Regions from separate parts of the Komagataeibacter sp. NFXK3 genome, predicted to be linked through region 1. Evidence: riboswitches for the same ligand, from Rfam matches in the RefSeq annotation. Region 1 holds a riboswitch; the other holds the start of a gene.
The links. A riboswitch is a leader RNA that binds a small molecule or an ion and turns the genes downstream of it on or off. The one in region 1 is predicted to bind cobalamin.

Region 1 (7,450 bases):
AGGGCCGTGACGGGGGCGATATCGGCGGCCAGCAGGTGGGCGCGGTAGAACACCACCATGGCGCGAAACGGTAGGGCCGGGCTGGCGGCATGCAGCACGCCCGCGGGCGGCAGCGGCTCGGCGGGCATGCCATCATCCGGCCCGCGCCCGGCAATATGGGCCATGAGCCGCAGGGCGGTGGCGGTGTTGGCGGCCCCCCCCGTGCGCAGCAGGGCATCAAGCCGGGTGCGGATGGTGTCGGGCACGGTGGACAGGCTGGCAAGACGCGGGTCATCGCGCCCGTCGCCCGCCAGCAGCACCAGCGGAATGCCCGCCTGCTGGCAGGCCCGTCCCAGTTCCTCCACCCCGTAGCGCCAGTATTCCAGCCCGCCCAGCAGCCGCACCACCACGCAGCGCGACTCCATGATGGTGTCGGCTACGTACAGGTCGATCGACATGGGGTGGCGCAGGCGCGACAGCGTTGCGGTGCGCAGGCTGGCATCGGGGGTGGCCCCTGCCGCATGGGCGGCGTTGAGGCACAGCAGGTCACTGTCCGAAAAGGACAGGAACACGATATCAGCCGGGGCATGGCCGAGATCCTCGGCCTGATCGGCCTCGTCGAGCGTGCGGACCTCGCGTGCCAGCAGGTGCATGATGCGGCTCCCGTCTGCCCGGTGTCTAGCCCTGGGCCAGTGCCGCCGTAATGGCAGCCTGATCAAGGCCCTTCTGGCCGATCACCACAAGGTTGCCGGTGCGCGGGCCATCCTTGAGCACAGGCTGGTCGAACTGGTGGCGAAAGCGGCTGCCCACGCCCTGCACCGCCAGCCGCATGGCCTTGCCGCGCACGGTGGCGTAGCCCTTCATGCGCAGGATGTCGTGCTGTCCGGCCAGTTTTTTCAGCCGCGTGATGAAGCCTTCCACGCTGTCCTGCTCGGGGATGGGCAGCACGAAGCTCTCGAAATCATCATGCTCGTGCTCGCCGCCCTCGGCATCGTGGTGGGAGGGGCGGGCGGCCAGGTCATCTTCCGCTGCCGCATCGAGGCCGAGCAGCACGGCGGGGTCGACCTGCCCGTCGGTTGCGCGCACGACCTTGACCGCGCGCGGGATCTCGGCGCGGATCGCGGCCTCGACCGCATCGGCCTGCTGTGGCGTCATGAGGTCGGTCTTGTTGAGCACCACGAGGTCGGCGCACAGGAGCTGGTCCTCGTACACCTCGGCCAGCGGGTTGTCGTGGTCGAGAGAGGGGTCGGCCGCCTGCTGGCGGGCGACTTCGGCGGGGTCATCGGCAAAGCGGCCGGCTTCCACGGCGGGGCCATCGACCACGGTCACCACGCCATCAACCGTCATGCGCGTGCGGATGGTGGGCCAGCCGAACGCCTTGAGCAGCGGCTTGGGCAAAGCGAGGCCGGAGGTCTCGATCACGATATGGTCGGGCGGGGTCGCGCGGTCGAGCAGGGCCTCCATGGTGGGCAGGAAGTCATCGGCCACGGTGCAGCACAGGCAGCCATTGGTCAGCTCGACAATGTCCTCATCCGTGCAGCCTTCCACGCCGCAGGCGCGCAGCGTGTCGCCATCAATGCCCAGCGTGCCGAATTCATTGACCACGATGGCAATGCGCCTGCCCTTCGCATTGGCCAGCACGTGGCGCAGAAGCGTGGTCTTGCCCGCGCCCAGAAAGCCGGTGATGACGGTAACGGGTACCTTGGCGCGGGCCGTGGCGGCGGTGTTCATGGCAGTCAGACTCCGGAAAAGAGGGATGAGGGAAAGCGGCCGCGCACCATGTCGCTCAGGCTTGCGGGCCTGCGCGAGGGCATGACGGTGCCTTTGGCCGATGCGGCATAGGCGTCGATATAGGTCAGCAGGTCATCCGCCTTTTCGGGGCCAAGATTGGCCAGCAGCCAGCCCCATTTGCCCGGCGTGGCAATAACGGCGGTGCAGCCATCGTTGCACGCGGCAAGGCAGGCGACCTCATGCACGACAAGGTTTGAGTTGCCCGCGGCGAGCGCCTGCATGGCGTCGTGCAGCTGGCGGCCCTGCGGGTTGTCCGATGCGGGCAGGCCCCGGCGGCAGGTCACGCACACATGCAGGTGCACGGGCGGTGGTGTCGTGTCTGGCGGGGGGGGAGTGGTCATCTGGTCCGTGCCCTTTCGCGGCGCTGCCGGGCGGGCAGCACAAAAAGCGGGGTGCACGGTCATGCCCCACCCGGCGGCAGGCATTGCCCGGGTGGTGGCCAGTCGCGTGCCGGGCACCCCGCCAGCCATGCGATCGAAACGGTAATTCTATCCCGCACGGGCGGGGATGGCAGGTCTCCTGGCTTGTGGCGAAGGGCGTGGCGGGCCACACCCTCAGTATCCGGCCGCCTTCCCGGCCCCTTCGGGACCAGTGGCGGGGCCAGTGCATGCACCGGGCCGGATTCGACCACCTACAGTTGCGGGGGCAGCGACGGCATTGCTGTCAGGCGCACCGTCTTCCCTATTCTCCCTGGTGGGGAACCATCAGCGGCGGATCTAGCCGATTGCGGGGCGCGCTGTCAAAAAAGACACGGCCGGTTTCAGGGCAGGGGCACGCCGCTTGTGGCCAGCCGCCATGTGGCGTGGCGGGTGAGCACCGTGCGGGTGAGGGGGGCGATATCCAGCCGCGCCATCATGGCGCCATCACCCCCAAGAGCCGCGATGGCAAGGGCGCGGACGGTCGTGGCATCGGCCAGCGCCAGCAGGCGGGCTGGCGTTGCGGGCAGGGCGGCCAGCCATGTGGCCACGCGGCGCAGCAGCGAATCGCGGCTTTCACCCCCCGGTGGGGCAAAGCTGGCATCCCCGACCCAGCGGGCCAGATCGGCAGGAGGCAGGGCCTTGAGCGAAAGCCCGTGCCACGCCCCCATATCGGCAGCATTCAGGGCGGGCACGGCTTCGCCCGCATCGGTCCCGATGGCTCTGCTCAGGGCGGGTGGCACAAAAAGGCGGTCGGCTGGTGGCAGCGCGCCCATGAAGCCTGCGGGCAGGATGGGAATGGCATCGCGCGGGGGCATGATGCCCCGGCGCAAGCCATCGGGCGCGGGCAGGGCGATGCAGGTCAGTGTCTGGTGCATGATGCCCTGCGTGGCCTGAAAGGGTGGGGCGAGCAATGGATGATTGACCTTGCCGGTCGATTTTGGAACCATGGCGACTGATCCGGTTACACGGCAAGGGCATTGCATGCCGCCCTGTCATGCCATACTGCTCCGGGTCGAGCATGATCCATGGAGTTTTTCAGCATGAGCCAAGACACATCCGTCCTGTCCGCCAATATTGCCGCCCCGCCGGTTGCCATCCCGGTGCGCGACCTGCTGCCGTGGGGTGTGTTCGGGCTGGTTCTGGCCTCGCTGCTGATCTACTTCGTTGGCGCGGAGCAGGGGGCGACTTCGCTCATTTCCGGGCATTACGTGCATGAATTCGTGCATGATGGCCGCCATCTGCTTGGCTTCCCCTGCCACTAAGGGGCGCGGGGCTCCTGCCCCGCATGGCCTGATGTGAAGAACGGCATGCGCCCCTGCGCCTGCCGTTTTTTATTGCCTGCTTCAAAAGCAGAAGTTTTTGGTGAAGCTTTTTTCAAAAAGCTTCAAGGAACGCCGCCTTTTTGAAAAAAAGGCGGCATCCAAAAACTTTTGTTATTTTCAATTAGTCAAGGTGGACGACCGTCCGCCCCCTTATATGTCCCGCCAGCAGGCGCGGCGCGATGTCGGGCACCTCGGCCAGGGCTGCGTCATGCAGCATGCTGTCCAGCCGGGTGGGGTCGATGTCACGCGCCAGCCGCGCCCAGGCTGTCATGCGGCGCGGGCGGGGGCACATCACGCTGTCGATTCCCTGCAGGCGCACATTGCGCAGGATGAAGGGGGCCACCGTCAGTGGCAGCGCCATGCCTCCGGCCAGCCCGCAGGCCGCCACCGTGCCGCCATGCATGATCGAGGCGCACATCGTGGCCAGCACCGCGCCCCCGGCCACGTCAATCCCGCCCGCCCAGCGCGCCGTTTCCAGCGGTTTGCCGGTGGGGGCCAGCGCCTCGCGCGGCAGCACTTCGGCCGCACCCAGGCTGATCAGATACGCTTGGAGCTGTGCGCGCCCGGTCACCGCCACCACCTGATAGCCCAGTTGCGCCAGCAGCATCACGGCCATGCCGCCCACGCCGCCGCCCGCGCCACTCACGATGATGGGGCCGGAGGCAGGCGTCAGCCCGCCATCCTCCAGCGCCATGACGCACAGCATGGCCGTAAAGCCCGCCGTGCCAATGCCCATCACCTGCCGCCCCGACAGGCCCGCAGGGTGCGGCAGCAGCCACCGCCCCGGCAGGCGGGCCATGCCAGCCAGGCCACCCCAATGCTTTTCCCCCAGGCCCCAGCCAGTGGCCAGCACCTGATCGCCGGGACGAAAGACCGGGTCATCGGAATGGAGGACGCGGCCTGCAAGGTCGATGCCCGGAATCATGGGAAAATGCTGCACCACCGGCGCCCCGCGCGTGATGGCCAGCGCATCCTTGTAGTTCAGGCTCGACTGCGCGACTTCAACCGTCACATCGCCCTGCGGCAGGCTTGTCGGGTCGACCTGTTCCAGCCGGGTGGTGGTCGCGCCATCGGCCTGGCGGATCATGAGGGCCTCGAACATGCGAACGGGTTTCCTTGCAGGTGGTGAAAACAGGGGGCGTGCTGTGGCCTTCATGCTCCATTTTAGGTGTTTCTTCCTATTTACAGCCGTGTGATTTCGCATGAACGTGATGGGCGGGCTGCAATAAACACCTGATCTGGAAACGAATTTTGACAAAAGCAGACCGCGCCCGAAAGGCGGCCGGAGGCACCGCCCCCATGCTGCGGCCCGCGGCATGAAAATGCGCAGGGCAGGTGTGAGATCGCCCCGCTACCTGTCCCTGTTGCGCTGTGGTGTGCTGCTTTTTCAGCCAGCATTGCACAGGCAGGAGGCATGCATGTCCAACAGTACCGTTTCTTCCTTTTCCGCCCAGTCCTCCATGAACGCGCTGTGGCAGGCCCGTTATGGCACGAAGCCGCCTGAAAAACCGCTGCCCGAAAGCCCGGTGGCGCGCAGCCTCATGGCGCATCGTTCCGTGCGGCATTTCAGCCCCGCCCCCCTGCCCGAAGGCGTGGTGGAGGCAGCGATTGCCGCCGCCCAGTCGGCATCGAGTTCATGCAACCTGCAGGCGTGGAGCGTGATTGCCGTGCGCGACCCCGCGCGGCGCGCCCGCCTGGCCAGGATTGCGGGGGAGCAGGCGTTCATTGCGCAGGCGCCGCTGTTCCTCGTGTGGGTGGTGGACCTGTCGCGCCTTGAGCATGTGGGCCACGCGCAGGGCCACGCACTGCCTGGGCTGGACTGCCTCGATACATTTCTGGGCGGCGTGGTGGATACGGCGCTGGCGGGGCAGAATGCGGCGGCGACGTTTGAATCCTACGGGTTGGGAATCGTGTACGTGGGCGCCGTGCGCAACCAGCCCGAGGCCATTGCTGCCGAACTCGGCCTGCCGCCCCAAACATTCGCGCTGTTTGGCATGAGCGTGGGCTATCCCGACCGCGCGCAGCCCACCTCCATCAAGCCGCGCCTGCCGCAGGCCCTGGTGCTGCATGAGGAACACTACAACCCCGGCACTGCCACCGATGACGCCAGCATCAGCGCCTATGACGCCCTTCTCGCGGCCAGCCGCGCGGGCGCGCGGAGCTGGAGCGGGAGCGTTGTGGCGCGGCTGGGTGATGTGGCGGCACTCCATGGCCGCGAGCGCCTGCCTGCTGCCCTGCACGCCTTGGGTTTTGTGCTGGGCAAGGCGTAAAAGCAGGGGTCATGCGCACAGGGCGGGGTTGACCGGCGCAATGTTCTGGTGAACTTCTGGTGCGGCTGCCCGCAGCTTGTCGCGGGCAGGGGCGCGCTCCGTATGGCGCGCCAGCGCCATGATGAAAGAGAAATAACGGCTATGGACAGCGCCACTTCCCTTCCCTTCACGCTTTCACCCACCGCAACGCCGGTCTCACCCGAGCGACGGGCGGAAATTCTGGCCAATCCCGGTTTCGGGCGTGTCTTTACCGACAACATGGTCGTGATCCGCTACCAGGAAGGCAAGGGGTGGCACGATGCCCGCGTGCAGCCTTATGCGCCGTTCACCATCGACCCGGCGGCGGCCGTGCTGCACTACGCGCAGGAAATTTTCGAGGGTATGAAAGCCTACCGCACGGCGGAGGGGGGCATCACCCTGTTCCGCCCGCAGGCCAATGCCGCGCGCTTCCGCAAATCGGCGGCACGCCTTGCCATGGCCGAACTGCCCGAAGACGTGTTTGTCGAGGCCGTGCGCCAGCTCGTGCGCGTGGACCATGCCTGGGTGCCGTCCAGGCCCGATGAGAGCCTGTACATCCGCCCCTACATGATTGCGAGCGAGACGTTCCTTGGCGTCAAGCCTGCGTCGGAATACCTGTTCATGGTCATTGCCTCGCCCGTGGGGGCGTATTTCGGGGCGGAAGCGGTGAGCGTGTGGGTGTCCGATTTCTGTCGCGCCGCCCCCGGCGGCACGGGCGAGGCCAAGTGCGGCGGCAACTACGCCGCAAGCCTGCTGGCCCAGCAGGAGGCCAAGGGCCATGGCTGCGCGCAGGTGCTGTTCCTTGATGCGGTGGAACGCCGCTGGATCGAGGAAATGGGCGGCATGAACGTGTTCTTCGTGTTTGATGACGGCTCGGTTGCCACTCCGCCGCTGACCGGCACCATCCTGCGCGGCATCACCCGCGATTCGTTGCTGACGCTGGCGCGTGAGATGGGCATGACCGTGCGCGAGGAGCCCTATGCCATCGACCAGCTTTATGCCGATGCCGCCTCGGGCCGCCTGAAGGAAGTGTTCGCCTGCGGCACGGCGGCGGTGGTCTCGCCCATCGGGCGCTTCCGTGGCCATAAAGGCGAGGCGGTGATTGGCGATGGCGCGGGCATCGGCCCGGTGACGGCAAAGCTGCGCAATGCCCTGATCGGCATCCAGCGCGGCACGGCGCCTGACACCCATGGCTGGGTGGAAAAGGTCATCTGACATGAGCAAAGGTTTTTGGTGAAGCTTTTTTCAAAAAGCTTCAAAGAACGCCGCCTTTTTAAAAAAGCGGCGCCCGAAAACTTTTATTTCTGCTGAATGCCCGGATCCGGTCATTGGCATTAAATGGACGGGTCATGCCATAAGGCGTGACCCGTTTTTGATTGAAGATGACCCCACGGGCGGCAGAAAGGCTGGAGGCCACGGCACGATGGATGCAAACCGACTTAATGTGACAGGCCAGTGGGAGGGGCAGTTCAGCTACCCCCATGCGCTGCCGCCGGAGTCGTTTTCCGCATCGCTGTTTGAGGCAGGGGCCATGCTGGGCGGCACGGTCACGGAACGCGCGCCATCGGCGCAGGCGTGTTTCATTGCCACCGTGCAGGGCCAGCGCCATGGCGTGACCGTGCGCTTTACCAAAACCTATGACGGCAGCGGG
Region 2 (7,450 bases), on a different contig from region 1:
CATCCACGACATCACGCACGACCGGCAGCTGCGCAACCTGCAGCGAGACGTGGTCGAGGCCCTGACGGACCAGTTCTCGCTGCGCGAGATGCTCGATTTCATGTGCCGCCGCATCGAACTGATCGCGCCGGACTGCCTGGCCGTGGTCATGCTCAGCACCGGCGGCGTGCTGCATGCCGGTGGCCACGGCGCCATGCCCCTGCCCGTGCTGCAGGCGTTCGAGGGGCTGGAGGCCAGCACCGCAGGCGGCGCGTGCGGCACGGCCATCGCCACGGCAAAGGAAGTGGAGGTGCCCGACCTTGCGGCGGAAGACCGCTGGCCCGCCCTGCGCACGGTCGTGGCCGAGCACGCGCTGGCAGCGGAGTGGGCGGTGCCCATCATCCTGCGCAATGGGGATGTGGCGGGCAGCTTCTCGCTCTATTTCCGCACGCCCGGCCAGCCGGGGGCGTGGCACCGGCGCATTGTCAATGCCTGCGTGCACCTGGCCATGCTCGCCATCGAGCAGCAGCGCAGCCGTGAATCCATCATCCGCCTGTCCTATACCGACCGGCTGACCGGCCTGCCCAACCGCCTGTGGCTCAACCGCCGCCTCAACGAACTCGTGGCCCGGCCGCCTGCAACGGTGCTGAGCATCATGGTCATCGACCTCGACCGTTTCCGCAAGATCGTGCAGGCGCTTGGCCAGGGCCGGGCCGACCAGATGCTGCTTGAACTCGCGGGCCGCCTGCGCCACGGCATTGTGGGGCGCGACGTGCTGGTGCGCACCGAGGGCGATGAATTCGTGGTGCTGACCACGCAGGACGCCACCAACATCACGCATCTGGCCGAGCGCATCATCCACACGCTTGAAGAGCCGGTTACGATCGATGGCATTCCCATCAACATTTCGGGCAGCATCGGCATCAGCACCCATCAGGACGGGCAGGCGGTGGAAGAAACCCTGCGCCAGGCCTATACCGCACTCGCACAGGCCAAGAAGGCGGGGCGGTGCTGCTACCGCTTCTTCCACCCCTCCATGAACCGGCAGGCGGAAGATCACATCATCCTCGCCTCCGCCCTGCGCGAGGCCATTGCCGATAACAGGCTGACCCTTGTCTACCAGCCCCAGGTTGACCTCAGCACGGGGGAGCTGCATGGCGTGGAGGCGCTCTCACGCTGGAATGATGCGGTGCTGGGCATGGTCTCGCCGGGGCGGTTCATTCCCGTGGCGGAGGAAACCGGGCAGATCCGCGCCATTGGCGTGTGGTCGCTGCGCGCGGCGTGCGCGCAGATGGCGCAATGGATCGCCCGCGGCATTCCCGTGCCCACCGTATCGGTCAATGTATCGGCCATCCAGTTCCAGGACCCTGAACTCGTGCCGCAGCTTGCCAGTATTCTGCACGAGACCAGCGTGCCGCCCGAGCGCCTGATCGTGGAACTGACCGAGACCGCCATGATCGAGAATTTCGAGCAGACGGTCGCCACCGCCAGGGCCATCCGCGAACTGGGCATCGGGCTGTCGATGGATGATTTCGGCACCGGGTATTCCAGCCTGTCCAACCTTGCCAGCCTGCCCATAAGCGAGGTCAAGATCGACCGCAGCTTCATGAACGGCTTTGGCAGCACCGGCAACGTGCGCCAGGTGGTGACCGCCATCATCCGCATCGGCCACACGCTGGGCATGACCGTGGTGGCCGAGGGGGTGGAGGACGCCGCCCAGTGCGCCCAGCTGCGCAACATCGACTGCGACGTGATACAGGGCTATTACTTTGGCCGCCCGATGGATACCGCAGCCCTTGATACATGGATCAGGGAACGCCGGGCCGAGCCTGTGCCGGCGGCCTGAAACCGGCCTGCAGGCCATGAGAGTGTTTCTGGTGAAGCTTTTTTTCCAAAAAGCTTCATAAATGGCTGTCTTTTTTAATAAAACCTTTTCTTATCAACATATTAAATCCATCTCCTTCCTGCGGGGCACAAAAAGCCCAGCCGCCGCACGAAACCCCGGCCACGCGCCCATAACCACCCACGCAGCACCGCCCGGCGCTGCGTGCGCGTGCCCCATGGCTGCGCCTGCCATGGCGAAATGGCGATAATGCGCTGATCTTGCGCATTGATCCGCGCGCGGTATAGTCCTGCCCGACAAGTCAATGGTCCCGTGCAAACGGGTGAAAAAGGGAATGCCGTAAGTCCCGGCAGGGTATTCAGGCCCGGGGGCGCAGTCGGCAGCTGTACCCGCAACTGTAGGCGGAGAGTGCTTCATCTGGTGCCATGCCAACGGCGACCACTGGTTCCGGCCGGGAAGGGAGATGATGTGCAATGACCCGCAAGTCAGGAGACCTGCCATTGTCCTTTAACGATATCGCCGGGCGGGCATGACCGGAGATGGATATGAGACCATGCGCCCTCCGAGCTGACATCCCGTATGCCGTAGCAGCGACGGGCCTTTTCATTGGTCCGTCATCTTCTGGCCCTTTGGCGCCAGACCCATCCTGACGGGATGTTTCCACCATGAAACTGCATATTCTCCCCGCACGCCGGCAGCCCCTGTCGCGCCTGCTGCTGCTGTCGGGCGCCCTGGGCGGCGCATATTGCACCGCAGCCCATGCCCAGACCCAGATCGCGCTGGACCGCGCCCGCCTGGGCAACTCCACGCCACTGATCGTGCAGATCGACCCCGCCACGGTGCGCGATTCAGAACGCGCCACCGCTGAAGCGGAGGAAAAAGCCGCAGGTGACGGTGACAGGCTCGACACCAGCGGCAACCTGCTGGGCAATATGTGGGGTGCACGGCCATGGCTGTACAAGCACGGCATCAGCTTCGACATTCAGGAAGTCGATGAAGTATGGGGCAACGGCACCGGCGGCACACCATCAGGCAATGATGGCGCCAGTGGCTCGGGCACCGGGCCTGCCTATGATGGCGTGACCATGCCCACGCTCACCGTCGATACCGAGAAGCTGTTTGGGCTCAAGGGCGGCCTGTTCAATGTCAGCGCATTACAGACGCGCGGGCGCTCGATCTCGCAGGATCACCTGGCCAATTTCAACCCCGTCAGCGGGTTCGAGGCCGACCGCTCCACCCGCCTGTTCGAACTGTGGTACCAGCAGTCCTTCCTCAAAGGCAAGCTCGACGTCAAGATCGGCCAGCAGGATCTCGATACCGAATTCCTGATCAGCGATTACGCCTCGCTTTACCTCAACGCCAATTTCGGCTGGCCCATGGCACCCTCGGTCAACCTATATGGCGGCGGGCCATCGTGGCCGCTGTCGTCTCCCGCCATCCGCATCCGCTACCGGCCCAGCGAGACGTTCACCTTCATGTTTGCCGCGGCCGACGACAACCCGCCGGGCAACCGCTACAACTCCCTGCCCATCCAGCAGGCCACCGGCTCGGCGCCTGGCTACAACTCCGACCCCACCAGCCAGACCTATAACGGCGCCAACGGCACGAACTTCAACATGGGCACCGGCGCGCTGCTCATCACCGAGCTGCAATACGCGCTCAACCCCCAGCCCGCCGACATGGCGCACGCGGCCAAGAACCCCGGCCTGCCGGGCGTGTACAAGCTGGGCGGCTATTACGATACCGCGAAGTTTGCCGACTACCGCTACAACAATCTGGGCCAGGCGCTCGGCAGCCCGAATGACACCACCGGCATCCCGCGCTGGGACCGGGGCAACTGGATGGTATATGGCATCATTGACCAGATGCTCTGGCGGCCTTCCATCACATCGGCCCGGTCGGTGGGCCTGTTCGTGCGCGCCACCGGCAATAGCGGCGACCGCAACCTGATCAGCTTCGCCATTGATGCGGGGCTGAACCTCAAGGCCCCATTCAAGGGCCGCGACAATGACACGATCGGGCTGGGCTGGGGCATTGGGCGCGCCAGCTCGGGCGAGCGGCAGTTCGACCGCAACACGGCCCTGAGCGCCTATACCCCCGTGCAGGGCAATGAAAACCACCTTGAACTGACCTATCAGGCGCAGGTCACGCCGTGGATGGTGATGCAGCCTGACTTCCAGTACGTGTGGAACCCCTCGGGCGGCGTGCCTGATTATGGCGTGAGCTATAATCGCCGCGTGGGCAACGAGGCCATTTTTGGCCTGCACAGCAGCATTACGTTCTGATGGGCGACCCCGCCACCCCGCGCACGCGGGGCTGGTCGGGCGCGATCGTGCTACTGCTTATGGTGCTGCTTTTCGCGCCCGGACGGGCCAATGCCCCCAATCCCCGCAACGATACATCCCGGTAAAGGCAAAAGCACAGGGCTACATTGAAAAATTTGTATTCTTGTTACGTCTTCCCCCCGCCCTATAAACAAAAGGGGAGGAATCCATGTCCTACTACGACAGGTTTGATGATGTCCGCACCATCATGCGCACGGTGGCAAACAACCGATGGCTGGAATGTTCCCCCCGCGCCCCCCAGGGCAGGACCACCTTCATCCTGCTCGACATCTGCAACATCATCCAGCTGAAGCTGGAATATGATGGCACGACCCTGTACCAGAACATCGGCGGTGCAGAACGCTATCCGCTCCATGCTTTTGATGATCCCATCCATGAACTGGCGGGCAGGCTTGGCGTAAAGGCCATCACGCATATCATGCAGCCGGACTACATCGTGCTGCATGAGCTTGAGGATTATGAGGTTCTGGGCGCGGGCACGCCTGCACGCGCCCAGCCGGCCCGGGCCTATAACGTGTGCAGCATGATCCATTGCGCGACATACGACCTGTATGCCCGCCCGCCCACGCCGGTGTGCATCGTCTATGACTATGCCAGCATTACCCTGCACTATAACCCGACCCTTGCACGCAGCAGGCCCCAACGGCGCAGGCGCCGTGGCTTACTCGGGCTGGTGAAATGGTTCTTCACACCGCCCAGGAAATACGCAACGTGATGCGCCGCCTGCCGCGCGGGATGCAGCTGCCTTAAAAAAACATCGCAGCCATCAGGCAAAAACAGTTTCATGCCTTCTTTTTGCATTATATGGAGCCTTGATGATCAGGCCCGAACAACCCGCCGCATGACGGGTTTGCGCGCCCCGCCAAAAAGGAAAAAACCGTTGCGCCGTCTTGTTGCTTTATGTCTTCCGCTCGCCATGGCCGCCTGCGCGCAGCATGCACCCCGCCCCATGGTCAATTACTGCAGCCAGCCTGCCATTGGCGCGGCCATCGTGCGCACGGCAAACCAGGGCGCGCCCAAAGCCTCGCCCGCCATCCGTTTCGAAGGGGGCACGGTCAAGAGTTCGGTCTATAACGACCATGTTCAGGTGCTCGCCTGCCATGGCAGCCTCGTGCGGGGCGATGGCACGCGCGAGGATGGCGTGGCGATTGCCCGCCTGTCGCACATGCATACGGACTGGAAAGCCCTGTGGAGCACAACGGCTGCAACCCACCAGTGGATGTCGGATGCCGATATCGCGCGCAACCAGCAGGACCGTTACGCCAATTATTACGAACACACGCCGCAGGCCTGCAAGCCCTACGCGCATGACCTGTTCTATGGCGCCCCGAAATCGGACAAGGAAACCGACCACCTGCGCGAGACGCTGTATGACTGCCTTGCCGCGCATGACGTCAAGCCGCTGCGCCCCGTCTCGGGCGTGGAGCATACCTACAGCCCGTTTGGCCTGAATTTCTACATTCCCTACTACACCAACCTCAACGCGGATGATAACGGTCCCTTCCTGTACTGAAGCCTGGGAACACCCGCCATGGCCATCGTGCCGATCATCCGCTACCCGCATGCCTGCCTCGAACAGGTTGCCCGCCCCGTTGACGCCACCAGCGCCGAAACGGCCCTTTTGGCCCACGACCTGCTCGATACCCTGCGCGCGGCACCGGGCCTGGGGATTACCGCCAGCCACGTGGGCCAGCCCCTGCGGCTGGTGGTGATCGACCTGCATGATGGCGCGGGCGCGCATGTCTATGCCAACCCCGAGATCATCTGGCGCTCGGATGACACCGCCACGATGGAGGAAGGCAGCCTGTCCATGCCGGGCATCCACGCGCCCGTCAGCCGGCCTGCCCGCGTGCGGGTACGCTACGACCGCCCCGATGGCACGGTGGCGCAAGACGAGGCCTGCGGCCTGCTGGGTGCGTGCCTGCAGCACGAGATCGACCAGACCAATGGCCTGTTCTGGACCCGGCGCCTGTCACGCCTGCGGCGCGAGCGCGCGCTCAGGCGGTATGCCAAGCTGGAGCGGAGATAAGCGTTTCTACGTGGCGTCTTTACGAAGCTTTTTGAAAAAAGCTTCACCAAAAACCTTTATCCGTTTTCTTCAGTCTGCCTGGCCGTCATCGAGCATGTAGCCGCTTGAGCGCACGGTGCGGATCAGGTCCGCCCCGCCCGTGGCGTTGAGTGCGAGGCGCAGGCGGCGGATATGCACATCCACCGTGCGTTCCTCCACATGGATGCGGTCATCCCACGCGGCCGCTAGAATTTCAGCGCGCGAAAACACCCGGCGCGGATGGCGCATGAGATGCAGCAGGATGCGGTATTCGGTCGGCCCCAGCGCAATGGTGCTGCCCGCGCGCGACACGCGGCGGCCGCCATGGTCGATCGTGACATCGGCAAAGGTCAGGACATCCCCCTCCGCCACTGCGGCAGATGTCGCCCCCCGCCCGGCACTACGCCGCATCACCGCGCGCACGCGCGCATGCAGCACGTCCATGCCGCAGGGCTTGACGAGGTAGTCATCCGCCCCGGTATCGAGCGCATGAATGGAATCCTGCTCCTCGCCGCGCGCGGTGAGCATGATGATGGGCAGGTAGCGCGTGGCCGCCGCCATGCGCAGCCTGCGGCACAGATCGACCCCGGACAGGCCGGGCATCATCCAGTCCAGCAGCACGAGGTCGGGTTTCCAGCTTGTCACCCCGGTCAGGGCATCAAGCCCGTTATCGACCGGCATGACCGTATGCCCCGCCGCCTCGAGGTTGTAGGTGAGCATGACGGACAGGGCGGCGTCGTCCTCCGCAACAAGGATGCGGAGCGGTTGATCAGCCTGCACGGGCCCTAGCTTCCCTGGCCCGAGAACCCGCCGCGTGGCCGCACCACGGGCAGGATCTCGCCGGTGGCGGTGTAGTACACGCGCTCGGCAATGTTGGTGGCATGGTCGCCGATGCGCTCAAGGTTCTTGGCAATGAACAAAAGGTGGGTGCACGGCCCGATATTGCGCGGGTCTTCCATCATGTAGGTCACGAGTTCGCGGAACATGGCGTTGTAGAGTTCATCCACCGCCGTGTCGGACTGCCACACCTCGCGCGCGAGGTCGGGGTTGCGCTGGCTCATGGCGTCAATGGCGCGGCGCAGGTTGTCCTGCACCAGGCGGCCCATGCTGCGCAGGCCGCTGAGCGAGATGCGCGAGGCCACCAGTTCGGCCCGCAGCGAACGCCGGGCGATGGAGGCGGCGCAATCGCCAATGCGTTCCATGTCGCCGGTAATCTTGAGTGCCGAGACCACCTCG

Region 2: it holds a riboswitch for cobalamin, as region 1 does, so the genes downstream of both, OQZ28_RS12740 (carbohydrate porin) here and OQZ28_RS00965 (DUF1636 domain-containing protein) in region 1, are expected to answer to the same signal.

The regions. Positions count from the first base shown of each region.
Region 1 covers NZ_JAPIVJ010000001.1:185,717-193,166, reverse strand. The annotation lists gene cobN (cobaltochelatase subunit CobN) at 1-632, opposite strand, end outside; gene cobW (cobalamin biosynthesis protein CobW) at 658-1,710, opposite strand; gene OQZ28_RS00965 (DUF1636 domain-containing protein) at 1,716-2,111, opposite strand; cobalamin riboswitch at 2,263-2,491, opposite strand; gene OQZ28_RS00960 (histidine phosphatase family protein) at 2,531-3,136, opposite strand; gene OQZ28_RS00955 (CbtB domain-containing protein) at 3,230-3,451, shown strand; gene acuI (acrylyl-CoA reductase (NADPH)) at 3,633-4,613, opposite strand; gene OQZ28_RS00945 (nitroreductase family protein) at 4,930-5,781, shown strand; gene OQZ28_RS00940 (branched-chain amino acid aminotransferase) at 5,923-7,014, shown strand; gene OQZ28_RS00935 (hypothetical protein) at 7,223-7,450, shown strand, end outside.
Region 2 covers NZ_JAPIVJ010000011.1:96,486-103,935, reverse strand. The annotation lists partial or broken gene OQZ28_RS12745 (putative bifunctional diguanylate cyclase/phosphodiesterase) at 1-1,825, shown strand, start outside; cobalamin riboswitch at 2,111-2,338, shown strand; gene OQZ28_RS12740 (carbohydrate porin) at 2,488-4,107, shown strand; gene OQZ28_RS12735 (hypothetical protein) at 4,107-4,232, shown strand; gene OQZ28_RS12730 (hypothetical protein) at 4,316-4,882, shown strand; gene OQZ28_RS12725 (hypothetical protein) at 5,048-5,680, shown strand; gene OQZ28_RS12720 (peptide deformylase) at 5,699-6,196, shown strand; gene OQZ28_RS12715 (response regulator) at 6,266-6,994, opposite strand; gene phoU (phosphate signaling complex protein PhoU) at 7,000-7,450, opposite strand, start outside.